2 regions of the Photobacterium sp. GJ3 genome follow, and region 2 is predicted to be linked to the other one. Evidence: predicted binding sites of a transcription regulator. Region 2 holds the regulator's gene; the other holds the start of a gene.
The links. The regulator CRP, encoded in region 2, controls carbon source genes, mostly activating them, when cyclic AMP is high. The targets are predictions, from matches to a motif close to TGTGANNNNNNTCACA.
Positions count from the first base shown of each region.

Region 1: the regulator CRP is predicted to act here: its motif matches at 3,139-3,154, upstream of KDD30_RS02565 (NupC/NupG family nucleoside CNT transporter).

Region 1 covers NZ_CP073578.1:557,901-565,295, forward strand. The annotation lists gene KDD30_RS02550 (ImpA family metalloprotease) at 1-1,891, opposite strand, end outside; gene KDD30_RS02555 (hypothetical protein) at 2,110-2,304, shown strand; gene KDD30_RS02560 (TatD family hydrolase) at 2,297-3,088, shown strand; gene KDD30_RS02565 (NupC/NupG family nucleoside CNT transporter) at 3,300-4,589, shown strand; gene KDD30_RS02570 (XapX domain-containing protein) at 4,871-5,044, shown strand; gene deoC (deoxyribose-phosphate aldolase) at 5,442-6,215, shown strand; gene deoA (thymidine phosphorylase) at 6,366-7,395, shown strand, end outside.
Region 2 covers NZ_CP073578.1:3,085,799-3,093,193, reverse strand. The annotation lists gene astA (arginine N-succinyltransferase) at 1-128, shown strand, start outside; gene astD (succinylglutamate-semialdehyde dehydrogenase) at 146-1,603, shown strand; gene KDD30_RS14370 (DUF1338 domain-containing protein) at 1,637-2,431, shown strand; gene KDD30_RS14365 (hypothetical protein) at 2,505-2,714, opposite strand; gene crp (cAMP-activated global transcriptional regulator CRP) at 2,922-3,554, opposite strand; gene KDD30_RS14355 (OsmC family protein) at 3,829-4,233, shown strand; gene KDD30_RS14350 (YheU family protein) at 4,266-4,487, shown strand; gene KDD30_RS14345 (phosphoribulokinase) at 4,613-5,482, shown strand; gene KDD30_RS14340 (hydrolase) at 5,548-6,519, opposite strand; gene KDD30_RS14335 (PLP-dependent aminotransferase family protein) at 6,534-7,395, opposite strand, start outside.

The DNA.
Region 1 (7,395 bases), 1.1 Mb from region 2:
ACTGGACTTCCGCAATCGGCGTGATGTTCTCCCCCTGATAGCCAGCCAGTGCCCGCAGGGCGCTGTGGTGATAACGGGTCAGTCGCGGCGCGACGTCACTGGCACTGTCCCAGCGGCTGTTTTCCGACAGCGTGGTCAGCATCCGGTCATTCCGGGAATGGATCTCGAAATGCTCGGTTGTCAGTTCAGCCCAGTCGAACGCTTTGCTTTCCAGCGCGGCCTGAAAGGCTGCATCACTCATCCCCGGTTGCCAGTAAGGATGTTGCGCCACCTGACGGAAAGAGAACGTCATCGGGGTGCCCAGATCGGAGAAACCGATCTGAACCGGCCCCCCGTAAGGTGAGGTCAGGGTGATGGTTTCACCGGCCTGAATTGTCACCGGGCTGGACTGCAGATATTTCGGCCGGTGATAGCCGTTGGCTGGCGTCATTGGCTTGGTTGACGTGGCGCGCTGGGTATTGATGAACACCGTCGCAGCCACGCCGGTGTGATTGTCGGTTCGCGTCACGGTAAACCGCTGGCCGGGCAGGGCATAGACACCGGCAGCCCGCCACGGACGACGGCTGGTCAGGCGGACCGTTTTGCTGATTGGCGTGACATGGCTGAAATTCGTCCGGCTGAAGTTGCCCAGATCTGACTGTACCGGATTGATCTGACGCGAGTAATAGGTCAGATGATCAGCAAAATAGCTTTTCAGAAACGGGACCGTTGCCGTAGTGTTTTTCGACATCGGGAACTGCACCTGCTGACGGTACTGGTCGGCCAGCAGGATCAGGTGTTTCTCCAACGGATACGCCTGCGGCAGCGCAAAGATATCTGTACCGCTGGCATCGACTTGCCGCACGATTTGGCGCAGCGATGTCACGGGCGTCAGGAATTCCTGTTCAAAGGCCGTGATATTTGAACAGCTCTGATTGTCGTCTTCACAATCCTGGATGCGGAAACTGAAATCATGGTTGCTGAAGTGCTGGATCAGCCCGGCGATCCCAGACAGAACATCGGTACTTTGCCGCATGTCTACTGCGGATGCCCAACTGGCTTTGTCCTGCGCAAAATAGTTCCCGGCACCTCCGACCGCTTGTGTCTGCACACCGAAGTAACTCAGGATCAGGTTGGTGTCCGGGGTTGAGTTCCAGCTGTTGGTATGGACATACAACAACGGCTGTTTACGGGCTGCCACACTGTCCAGCGCGGCGGCAACGGATGCCTGACTGAACGGGTTGCTGGTTCCGGTAATCACTAGATCCGCCGATGACAGACAGTCAGCCAGTCGAGCCTCATCCGTACACAGGGAAAACGTCATTTGCGGGTAGCGGCTTTGTAACCAGCGCTTCGACTGTTCGGAATGACTGTTGCTGATCAGCATCAAAGCCACATGCGGATTTGCCGGGCGGGACGACAGTAACCAGTCTGTGACTTTGTTCATCTGGGGCGCAAATGCGCTGTGTTCACCTGCATTCAGTTCGCGCAGGATATTGGTGCCGAAGGCTGCACTGCGCCGGCCATCCTGTTCACTCAGGGTGGCCAGCAGATTGCCTTTCACACCGCTGAGCAGCGCCTGCGCACTGGTCAGATATTGCAGCGTGAAAAAACGGGAGTGTTGTCCCGGATCATATTCAATGCGATCGTGACCGAAAATCTGGGCCTGAATTTCGCGCTGGCGGTGTTGTTCTGTTGCGATCAGGCTCGAAATCCGCTGTTCCAGCACAGATGATTCTGTGGGTAAAAGCCGGGGATCGCCTGCTTTGACCGCCCGTTGAATGGCATCTGAGGACTGGCTGTTGCCTGCATCACTGCTGCCGGAGTTACCGGCTGTTTGATTGCTGCTGTCTGAGCCACCGCCGCATGCTGTGAGCGATAAACAGAGCAGAAAAAGACTGAATGGTTTCATGGGACAGTGTCTGTTATGAGTTTTATATCGTTAATAACATAAACGACAGATTTGAATGTGAAATGCGGGAAAAACTGGCATCCAGTGTGAAAAAAATGTCAGGGTTGTCTGTGTCCACGATGCTGTATCTCTGAGCGGGGACGAGTCGGAAATGGGGATAGGATTCCACCCCAAATCCTGAAATAATCCGGACAGATGAAAATGAACAGGATTCCCGCATGCTGAAACACATCCGAGTCTGGGTCGCGCGTTATGATGCCTGGTGTGAGCGAATGGGTTTTGTCCCAGAAAACCGCCGTTGTTGTGCGCCGATCCGCTATGATGAAGAGGATGCCCGCCATCCGGCAAACCGGGCAGCCCGACGTCAGGCGACCCAGCCAACAGAGGACGAACAGGCCCGTGCACTTGATTGACAGTCATTGTCATTTTGACTTTGCGCCTTTTTCGCAGGCCCCGGCGGCTTACCTGAGAGATGCGCAGCGGGCGGGTGTCAGTGATATTGTCATCCCGTCTGTCGGTGAGAAGAACTGGCAACGCATTCAGGTAATGTGTGAGCAGCAGTCGCCGGAAACACAACCTGCCCTTTATTATGCACTGGGAATGCATCCTTTTTTTGCTGCAGAGCATACTCCGGCAACACTCAGCCGGTTGGAACAGGCATTAGCTCAGGCCGGACCCCGCTGTGTTGCAGTGGGTGAATGTGGACTGGATTTTGCCATTGCGGATGCTGATCGCGCCCAGCAAATCGAGTGGCTCTCGGCACAATTGTCGCTGGCCAATCAGTTCAACCTGCCGGTGATTTTGCACTGCCGAAAAGCATTTCCAGAAATAGTGACCTGCCTCAAATCCTGCCCGCCAATTCGGGGAGGCATCTATCATGCTTTCAGCGGGAGTTTGCAGCAAGCCCATCAACTTCTTGATCTGGGTATCAAAATTGGCGTAGGTGGTACGATCACCTATCGCAGAGCAAACAAAACTCGCACTACAATAGCTCAGTTGCCACTTGATGCACTGTTACTGGAAACGGATGCGCCAGATATGCCACTGGCGGGTTTTCAGGGAGAGCCGAATCGCCCCGACAGAGTGGCTTTGGTTTGTGAAGCGCTGGCCGAACTTCGGTCGGAATCTGCTGCTGACTTATCCCGGGCTACTAGCAAAAATGCCTGTGAATTGTTTGCACTGCCTTCTCAAAAATGAAGATTCTGACATTGATTTGGCTTTTTATTGTGCATCAAGTAGAACTTTCGTGTGATCAATATCACACTTGATGTTCAACTTTCACTCGGTTGCCAACCAAAGTGTGACGTGTGCATTACATGCTGTTAGTTGCCATGCGTATAATGCGCCCGACTCCTTGAGAGCCGAATTGTCGAGACGCCAAAATTTAACTATAGGGATGCCATAAACTATGAGCCTGTTTATGAGCCTGGTTGGGATGGTTGTGCTGCTGCTGGTAGCCGTGCTGCTGTCTGATAACCGCAAAGCAATTAATTTACGTACTGTTGGTGGCGCGTTTGCCATTCAATTCTTCTTTGGTGCATTCGTGCTGTATGTACCTGTCGGTCGTGATGTGCTGTACGGTGCATCGCAGTTCGTTGCCAATGTTATCGGATATGGTGATCAGGGGATTTCCTTCCTGTTCGGCGGTCTGGTTTCAGGTAAAATGTTCGAAGTATTCGGTGGCGGCGGTTTCGTCTTCGCTCTGAAAGTACTGCCGGTCATCGTGTTCTTCTCAGCGCTGATCAGCGTGCTGTACTACCTGGGTATCATGCAGTTTGTCATCAACATTCTGGGTGGTGCACTGCAAAAAGCACTGGGAACGTCCCGTGCCGAATCCATGTCTGCAACAGCAAACATTTTCGTCGGTCAGACTGAAGCACCACTGGTTGTGCGTCCGTTTGTACCGAAGATGACTCAGTCTGAGCTGTTTGCGGTCATGTGTGGTGGTCTGGCCTCTGTTGCCGGTGGTGTACTGGCCGGTTACGCGTCGATGGGTGTTCCGCTGGAATATCTGATCGCTGCGTCGTTCATGGCAGCACCAGGTGGTCTGCTGTTTGCGAAAATCATCAAACCTGAAACAGAAACGCCTGTGGATCAATTGGGCGCAGATAAAGATGATGAAGGTCACGATGACAAGCCTGCCAACGTGATTGATGCAGCGGCAGCGGGTGCATCTTCCGGTATGCAACTGGCCCTGAATGTGGGCGCGATGCTGCTGGCGTTCATCGGTCTGATTGCGCTGATCAATGGTATCCTGGGTGGTATCGGTAGTTGGTTCGACATGCCTGAACTGACGCTGGAGCTGATCCTGGGTTACGTCTTCCAGCCGCTGGCTTTCCTGATTGGTGTGCCTTGGAATGAAGCACAGGTTGCCGGTTCTTTCATCGGTCAGAAAATTGTTGTGAATGAGTTCGTTGCTTACCTGAACTTCACGCCTTATCTGAAAGATGTGGCTGATGGCGGTCTGCTGGTTGCTGAAACGGGTGTCGCGATGTCTGAGAAGACCAAAGCGATTATCTCCTTCGCACTGTGTGGTTTCGCAAACCTGTCTTCGATTGCAATCCTGCTGGGTGGTCTGGGCGGTCTGGCACCAAGCCGTCGTCACGATATCGCTCGCTTCGGTATGAAGGCCGTTGCAGCTGGTACGTTGTCGAACCTGATGTCTGCAACGATTGCTGGTCTGTTCCTGTCTCTGTAAGACAGACACAGAACGCTTCATCTCTGAAACGCCGCGGCTGATTGCCGCGGCGTTTTTATTGGTTTTGCCCTGAGCTCCGACCCGCTGAAGCCCCTGCCAACAGAATCAGTAACTATCTGGTTTATTTTCGGAAAAAAGTCGAAAAAAGCCTACTCCCGGCCTTTCCTCTGCGGTATCAGACGCGCATCCTTAGAAGACACTTCATTGCCTTGGGTCTACACTCTGTGTGGGTTTATGGTGGGCGATTTGCAACGCGGCCACCGAATCAACAGGAGCAGGCAATGTTTGAAGTCATGATCGCGCTGCTGGCTGGCGTCATTGTTGGTTTGCTGTTTTCCGCGCTCAAGCTGCCCATTCCGGCACCTCCGGTCTTATCGGGGGTGATGGGGATTGTGGGTGTGTTTTTAGGCGGGCAGTTGTATCAGTGGATCCTCGAGCGATTTTTTTCCGGATAAATCGGACCTGTGCGGACAGAAACCGTCAAAGCACTGAAATCGCTCAGTCAAAGATTAGGGTCATTCAGTCAACACATTATCCACTCAGGGAAACGTTTGGGTGATGGTTTGGCTGATTTTCGCTTGGTAAGATGGCTGAGTAATGTCGCAGGGTGATGAAACCTGCGTGAATGCATTCTGATATTTTTGTGAATTAGGATGTGTTTTGGATGGCTGGTAAGGGACTTAATTGCCCTTACGCGGTGAAAAGGATGTCAATCAGGTGCCGAAAGGCGAATCTGAGTCTTCACGGAGTCAAGTCCGCTTCTGTTTCTCTGTGGCTACAATCACCGATTGAACATCGGTCAGCCAGGCGCAAACAGGACACTTGGTAGAACAATTTCGACTGGAGAAAGTCATGAGCGATTTAAAAACTGCTGCACTGCGTGCGTTAAAACTGATGGATCTGACCACACTGAATGATGACGATACTGACGCCAAAGTCATTGCGCTGTGTAAGAACGCAAAAACGCCAGTGGGCAACACCGCTGCGATTTGTATTTATCCGCGTTTTATTCCGGTTGCGAAAAAGCAGCTGCGTGAGCAGGGCACTCCGGAAGTCCGCATTGCAACCGTGACTAACTTCCCGCACGGCAATGACGACATTGAGATCGCTGTGGCTGAAACCAAAGCGGCCGTTGCTTACGGTGCAGATGAAGTGGACGTGGTTTTCCCATACCGTGCCCTGATCGCGGGCAACGAAGACGTGGGCTTCGAGCTGGTGAAGCAGTGTAAAGCTGCCTGTGGCGATATCCTGCTGAAAGTGATCATCGAAACCGGTGAACTGAAAGATCCTGCCCTGATTCGTAAAGCGTCTGAAATCTCTATTCAGGCGGGTGCTGATTTCATCAAAACTTCGACCGGTAAAGTCCCTGTGAACGCGACCCCGGAATCCGCTGAGATTATGCTGACCGTGATCAAAGACATGGGTGTGCAGGACAAAGTAGGCTTTAAACCAGCGGGTGGTGTGCGGACTGCAGAAGATGCGGCGCAATATCTGGCCATGGCTGATCGTATTCTGGGCGCTGACTGGGCTGACAACATGCACTACCGTTTTGGTGCATCCAGCCTGCTGGCAAATCTGCTGCATACGCTGGGTGAAGGCGATAAAGCAGCGGAAGGCGGCTACTAAGTCTTTCCGAGATCCTTACGGATACTGGTCTGCAGCAGTCGGTTTTCCTGACTGCTGCAGGAAACAGCCCAATACAGGGAAGGGCAGTGCTCGTCCGCCGAGCTGCTGATGAAGCGCTAGTGCCGCTCCCAAGCCAAGTCGAGGCACCTTATGTACTTACCTCAGGAAATCATCCGCAAAAAACGTGATAACATCGCGCTGACCCAAGAAGAAATTAACTTTTTTATTCAAGGCATTGCCAAAGATCAGGTGTCTGAAGGCCAGATCGCAGCCTTTGCAATGGCAGTGTACTTCAATGACATGACCATGGACGAGCGTGTGGCACTGACTTGTGCGATGCGCGATTCAGGCATGGTGCTGAACTGGGACCACATGAACTTCGGTGGCCCGATTGTCGACAAACACTCCACCGGTGGTGTGGGTGATGTGACCTCGCTGATGCTCGGCCCGATGGTGGCCGCATGTGGCGGCTTTGTTCCGATGATCTCTGGTCGTGGCCTGGGCCATACCGGCGGCACACTGGATAAGCTGGAATCCATTCCGGGTTATAACATCATGCCGTCGAACGACGTATTTGGTCAGGTCACTCAATCTGCAGGTGTGGCGATTATCGGCCAGACCGGCGATCTGGCACCAGCCGACAAGCGCGTGTATGCAACGCGCGATATTACCGCGACAGTCGATAATATTTCACTGATCACCGCATCGATTCTGTCGAAGAAGCTGGCTGCTGGGCTTGAGTCGCTGGTGATGGACGTCAAAGTGGGCTCCGGCGCATTTATGCCGACTTATGAAGCTTCGGAAGAACTGGCGAAGTCGATTGTAGCTGTCGCCAACGGTGCGGGCACCAAAACTACAGCGCTGCTGACGGATATGAATCAGGTGCTGGCATCCAGTGCTGGTAATGCGGTGGAAGTGCGCGAAGCCGTTCAGTTCCTGACCGGTGAATACCGCAATCCGCGTTTGTTTGAAGTCACGATGGCGTTGTGTGTCGACATGCTGCTGAATGCAGGTCTGGCTAAGGATGACCAAGAAGCGCGTACCAAACTGCAGGCGGTGCTGGATAACGGTTCGGCTGCTGAGCGCTTTGGCAAGATGGTCCACGGACTGGGTGGTCCGGCTGACTTGATTGAAAACTACAACAACTATCTGGCGACTGCCGAAATCGTGAAGCCTGTTT
Region 2 (7,395 bases):
CAGATTTCCGTGCGACGGTTGGCAAAGCCGCGTTGGATGGTGAGCGAAATCTGGCCATCATTTCTCCGGAAATGGCTCAGGTATTAGAAGTGAAAAACGGGGATCAGGTTCGCCTGATTGCCCAATAACTAGGGTGGAATACAAGATGACACAATGGATTGCAGGTAACTGGCAAGCCGGTCAGGGTGATGCGATGCAATCGCTCAACCCATTCAGTGGTGAAGTGATCTGGGAAGGCAAAAGCGCGACCGCCGAGCAGGTGGAGCAGGCAGTTGCCAGCGCCCGGGAAGCACTGATCAACTGGCGTAAAACCAGTCTGGCGGAGCGTCAGGCAGTTGTAGAGCGTTTTGCTGCCCTGGTGAAAGACAACAGCGAACATATTGCTCGCACGATTGCAGAAGAAACCGGGAAGCCTTTGTGGGAAACCCGGACTGAAGCGGGTGCCATGGTCGGTAAAATTGCGATTTCTCTGCGTGCTTACAATGAGCGTACCGGCGAACGCGAAAAAGATGTGTCGGGCACCAAAGCGGTGCTGCGTCACCGTCCACTGGGTGTCATGGCGGTTTTCGGCCCTTACAACTTCCCGGGTCACTTGCCCAATGGCCATATTGTTCCGGCTTTGCTGGCGGGCAATACCGTGGTCTTCAAGCCTTCGGATCTGACGCCGAAAGTGGCAGAAGAAACCATCAAACTCTGGGAGCAGGCTGGTCTGCCTGCGGGCGTGATTAACCTGGTTCAGGGCGCTCGTGCGACCGGTGAAGCGCTGGCTCAGTCGAATGGCATTGATGGTCTGCTGTTTACCGGTAGTGCCAACACAGGTCACATCCTGCACCGTCAGTTTGCTGGTCAGCCAGGCAAGATGCTGGCGCTGGAGATGGGCGGCAACAACCCGATGGTGATCTCAAAAGATTACGGCGATCTGAAAGCGACGGTTTACACCATTATTCAGTCTGCCTTTATCAGTGCCGGTCAGCGTTGTACCTGCGCCCGCCGTCTGTACGTGCCTGAAGGTGCGGAAGGGGATGCGCTGATTGCCGCGCTGGTTGAAGCTGCCAAAGCCATTCATGTGGATGGCCCGTTTGCAGAACCACAGCCATTTATGGGCCCGCAGATTTCTGTGGTGGCCGCAGACAACATCATCGCAGCGCAGACGCGTCTGACGGAGATGGGCGGTGTGTCACTGCTGAAAGCGGAACGGGGTCAGGGTGCGATCGTGACACCGGGTATCATCGAAGTCAGCCAGATTGCAGAACTGCCGGATGAAGAGTACTTCGGTCCGCTGCTGCAGGTGGCACGCTATACGGATCTGACCCAGGCGGTTGAGATGGCAAACAACACCCGTTACGGCTTGTCTGCAGGTCTGGTCTCGAACGACGACAGCGAGTGGCAGTATTTCATCGATCATATCCGCGCCGGTGTTGTGAACCGCAACCGTCAGCTGACGGGTGCGAGCGGTGATGCGCCGTTTGGTGGTCCGGGTGCGTCCGGCAACTTGCGTCCAAGTGCTTACTACGCGGCAGACTACTGCGCGTATCCGATGGCTTCTATGGAAGGAGAGGCAACCGAACTGCCTGCTCAGCTGTCTCCGGGAATCCAACTATAATTTGCTTACCCGTATTTTCGAGGGAACCGCATCATGGAAAGAGTGGAAAAATTGTTTGATGCCCTGTGGCAAGACTTCACAAACCGTCTTTGCCCGTCGGCTGCACAGGTACATGATCTGTTGACAGAGGATGCTCCGCTGCTCAACGATCATATCGCTTTGCGGACGCTTAATCTGCCGGGTGTGAGTCTGGATGTGCTGGCTGCACCTTTTATTGCGATTGGTTACAAGCCATGTGGGACTTACCATTTCGAAAAGAAAAAGCTGTACGCTGAACATTTTGAGCATCCGAATCCGGCTGCACCGAAAGTGTTTATCAGTGAGCTGCTGGTGGGTCAGTGCTCTGCGGATCTGCAAAATACCGTGCGCAGTCTGGTGAAGCAAATTCCTCAGGGTGCGATGGATAACGGCAGTTTCCTCTACGGCGGTCGTTTGTGGGAGCTGGATTTTGCAACCTACGAGAAACTAGCGGAAGAGAGCGAGTACGCTGGCTGGGTTGCAGCACATGGCTATGGTGCCAACCATTTCACCGTGAGTGTGAATCAGCTGGAGCAGTTTACTGAAGTCTCAGCGGTGAACAGCCTGCTGCGCCACAATGGCTTCAGCATCAACACCTCTGGTGGTGAAGTGAAAGGAAACCCGGAAGTCATGCTGGAGCAGTCCTCGACCATGGCCGACCGTGTTGATGTTGCTTTTACGGACGGTGTCCGCACCATCCCGGGTGGCTTCTATGAGTTTGCCAAGCGTTATCCGCAGGCAGACGGAGTGCTTTACCCTGGCTTTGTGGAAGCATCGGCAGACAAGATCTTCGAAAGTACGAATATGTAACGGATTCTTGATAAAGAAAACAGCGGCCTCAGGGCCGCTGTTTTTTTAGCTGCGACAGAACAGAAACGGATGTTCAGTGCTGGCGATCCAGAGGCAGCATCCAGTCATCTTCTCGTGCTGAAAGATCGGCCGGGCGCACATCAGCCTCTTGCTCCAGCAGTTGGCGGGGCGACTGAAAGCCGGTCATTTCTACGGAGGAAGCAAGGAAGCGGCCCATGGTAATCATTGGGCGGGGAGGCAGTTGGCTGTGCTGTGCATTCGGGGCAAAACGTTCGATATCCATCTCGTCGCATCCACATCGGTCTGATATGCCAAATGTAGCAAGGCAGCAAAGGAAGGCAACTGCAATAATGTGATATGCCTAGAGAATCCGGATGCAACGTGGAGAGAGCTTCCGGGGGACGACTGACAGGCACAAAAAAAGCCGCAATGGCGGCTTTTTGAGTACTCACACTGGTTGCATTACTTCAGGGGCTGCAGCCCCATTGGTTCAGCGAGTCCCGTAAACAACAATGGTTTTACCGTGGGCAGAAATCAGGTTCTGCTCTTCCAGCATCTTCAGGATGCGGCCAACGGTTTCGCGGGAACAGCCAACAATCTGACCAATTTCCTGACGGGTGATTTTGATTTGCATACCGTCCGGGTGAGTCATCGCATCTGGCTGTTTTGCCAGGTTCAGCAGCGTCTGAGCGATACGGCCTGTGACGTCCAGGAAAGCCAGGTCGCCAACTTTCTGGCTGGTGACTTGCAGACGACGTGCCATCTGCGCAGAAAGACGCATCAGGATATCCGGGTTGACCTGAATCAGCTGACGGAATTTTTTGAAGGAAATTTCTGCTACTTCACAAGGGGTTTTCGCACGAACCCAGGCAGTACGCTCCTGGCCTTCTTCAAACAGGCCCAGTTCACCGATGAAGTCGCCCTGATTCAGGTAGGACAGGATCATTTCCTTGCCTTCTTCATCCTTGATCAGAACGGCCACGGAGCCTTTTACGATGTAGTAGAGGGTCTCTGCTTTCTCGCCAGCATGGATCAGTGTACTCTTTGAAGGGTACTTATGAATGTGGCAGTGAGAAAGGAACCACTCCAAAGTTGGATCTGTTTGCGGTTTACCTGGAACCATATTACTTACTTCCTCTGCAGTGTGTTGCCCAACGGCGTCATTCCTTGAATTGGGGTTGGGTAGAACAATACGATTGTTTGCCAACTAGCATATTCAGTCAACGGCTGGGCTGCAAGCGCATGTGAACATTCAGACCATGAGTTTAACTTTTTTCGTCACGCTTTGCTTGATATTGCGCGGGGATAAATGAACATTTTGGACACTTTACTGTGCACATGATCACACCGTTGTGACTTAGTGATTAAATCCGGTTTTTTGATGTAAGGAGTATTGCATGCAATCACGTGTTAAATGGGTAGAAGGTTTGACTTTCATTGGACAGTCAAACTCAGGTCACAGTGTGGTGATGGACGGGAACGGCGGCAGCACCGCACCCAGTCCAATGGAACTGGTCCTGATGGCTGCAGGTGGCTGCAGTTCTGTCGATGTGGTCGACGGCCTGAAAACTGCCGGACAGGCGATTACGGCCTGTGAAGCGCAGATCAGTTCAGTCCGCCGCGAGCAGGCGCCGCGTTATTTCACATCTGCAAACCTGCACTTTGTGGTCACGGGTCATGATCTGGACGAAGCGGCGGTGGCGAAAGCTGTGGGAGAGTCGCTGGAAAAATACTGCTCTGTCTGCCTGATGCTGGGCAAAGGCGTGGCATTGACCCATTCTTATGAAATTGTCGCGGCTTAAATGCCGCGAACGGTGAATATCAGGTAAGTTGTATGATAATTCCCTGGCAAGAGATCGACCCGGACACCCTGACCCATCTGATTGAGCATTTTGTGCTGCGGGAAGGAACGGATTACGGTGAGCGTGAGCTGAGTCTTGAGCAGAAAGTGAACCGGGTCCGGCAGCAACTGGCCTGTGGCGAGGCAGTCATTATGTACTCTGAATTACACGAAACCGTGGATATCAAGCTGCGTCGGACACTGCATACAGAATAAATGCGTGAAACTGAAACTGGCGTCAGAAAACGGAAGCTGGCGTCGGAAGACAGGCCCTTGAAACTTGACGGCTTTCAATTGCCCTGTTAATAACTGTTCCGTTTGGATAAACGACAAGGTATGTCATGTCTGCAAAACACCCGATTATTGCAGTAACAGGTTCTTCCGGTGCAGGGACGTCCACCACTTCTGAAGCCTTTCGCAAGATGTTCAATATGTTGAACATTCATGCGGCCTGGCTGGAAGGGGATAGTTTCCATCGTTTTACCCGCCCGGAAATGGATGTGGAAATCCGCAAAGCGAAAGAGCAGGGTCGCCATATCAGTTACTTTGGCGGTCAGGCCAATGACTTTGCGTTACTGGAAAACTTTTTTCGTCAGTATGGTGAAGATGGCAGCGGCAAATTCCGCCGCTATCTGCATACCTTTGATGAGGCCGTTCCCTACAATCAGATGCCGGGGACATTCACGCCCTGGCAGGATTTGCCGGAAAACACAGATCTGCTGTTTTACGAAGGGCTCCACGGTGGCGTCGTCGATGGGGATGTGAATGTCGCCCAGCATGTGGATCTGCTGATTGGCATGGTGCCCATTGTTAACCTGGAATGGATCCAGAAGATTGTGCGGGATACGCGCGATCGGGGCCACTCCAGAGAAGCGGTGATGGAATCAATTGTCCGGTCGATGGACGATTACCTGAACTACATTACCCCGCAGTTCTCCCGTACCCATATTAACTTTCAGCGTGTACCGACGGTGGATACCTCGAACCCGGTCAGTGCGAAAGCCATTCCCAGTCTGGATGAGAGCTTTGTGGTGATCCGCTTTCGCGGCATCAAGAATGTGGATTTCCCCTATTTGCTGGCGATGATTCAGGGCTCATTTATGTCCCGTCATAATACGCTGGTGGTGCCGGGCGGTAAGATGAGCTTCGCGATGGAGCTGATTATGCGGCCGCTGATCCAGCAACTGATTGATACCGGAAAAATTGGTTAAATCATTGCGAGTCGAGCCCGCTGATCGGAAAACGCCTGAGTCTGTGCTCAGGCGTTTTTTTACGCTTAGGGATTGAGCCGGGTCTGAAACCAGGCCGGGACCGTGTGATCCAGCCAGAACACAGGGGCTCGCCAGCTGCCACTGATAAAGCCGACATGGCCGCCGTATTGAGTCAGGTGATAGTCGATATGTGCTGGTAAGGGCGCTGTCGGGATCACGGCCTCGGTCATGAAGGGATCATCCGCTGCATGGATAATCCGCAGGGGCGTTTCCACCCGCGCCAGTTTGCCCAGTCCGCTGCAGCGATGGTAATAATCGGCTGCATTGGAAAAGCCGTGCAGCGGGGCGGTGACGGTATCATCGAACTGCCTCAGAGAGCGAATCCCGCTGATTTGGGCGGGCTGAAAGGGCAGCGTATCAGGCAGTGTGGCGATTTTCTTCAGTATGTTTCTTTTCATTGAGCCCAGCAGATAGCGCTGATACACCCGAGAAAAACCCTGTTCGATCCGGGCCGAACAGGCGGCGAGATCCAACGGGGGCGAAATGACCTGCGCGGCAGTGAGTTCGGATTGTGCACCGGTTTCAGCCAGATAGTTCACCAGCATGTTCCCGCCCAGAGAGACACCGACGGCCAGCAAGGGATGGCCGGGAAATCGCTCACGCACATGGCGGATAAAGAAAGCCGCATCACTGGTTTCACCCGAATGATAACTGCGGGCCTGGCGGTTGATTTCACCGCTGCACCCTCGGAAGTGCATGATCACGCCCAGCCAGCCCTGTGTTTTTGCGGCAAAGAGCAGGCTGTGGGCATAAGGGCTGTGTAAGCTGCCTTCCAGACCATGGAACAGAATCATCACGGGTTGCCCGCTGGGGTGACGGGCCGGATCGGCAGTCCAGGCCAGATCAAGAAAATCATCATCCGGCGTCATCAGCCGTTCGGTGACCGGACGGAACAGGATCTCCCGTCGCATGATGCGGGGCAGAATCGTCTGGAGGTGGGCGTTGCGCAGACCGGCTGCAGGCTCAAAAAGATTCATCTGGTTCTCCAACATCAGAGCGGGAAGTCCGGAAACGGATCCTGTGCCAGCAGTTCAGCAAGCAAGCTCAGGCCCTGTTCAAGTGTATCATGGCTTTGCGGAGCGCTGACGGCCAGCCGGACAGCCTGAGAGATGGTTCCGCCGGGCGGGGTGAAGAGCTCCGCTGATTTGACAATGACAGCCCGGGCTTCGGCAGCCGCAACAAAATCACTGAGCCGCCAGTGATCCGGCAGCGTCAGCCAGGTGTGAAAACCTTGCGGGTGATTGTGGTACTGATATGCCGACAGATATTGCGTCACCCGCTGATTTCTCAGCTGCATGTCGGCCCGGATTTTCTGCAGCATACGATCTGCGGTGCCCGTATCGATGAGTTCACACGCCAGCGCACTGAGCAGCGGACTGATCATCAGGCAGTGATGATGCAGGGCCGTGTTGAAATGCGCCTGAAGCCGTGTTGGTAACTGAATGTATCCGAGCCGCAGACCAGGAGCCAGACACTTCGACAGACTGCCAAAATGAATGACCTGTTCGCTGTCGTGGTTCACCAGAGGCGCAGGTGCTTTTTCCGGCAGTAATCCGTTGACATCATCTTCAATGATCAGCACCTGATGCCTGCGACAGACGTCAATAATTGCTTTACGGCGTGTTTCACTCATCACAGCGGCCGTCGGATTCTGCAGTGTCGGAGTGCAGTACAGCATCCGGGGCTGGTATTGCCTGCATGCGATTTCCAGACTGTCCGGGATCAGGCCTTCCTCATCAATCTCGACCCCTTTGACACTCAGTTGCATCTGCCGGGCCAGTCCCAGAAATCCGGGATAGGAGACTTGCTCGGTCAGCAGGGTATCGCCGCTGCGACAGAATGCAGACAGGACC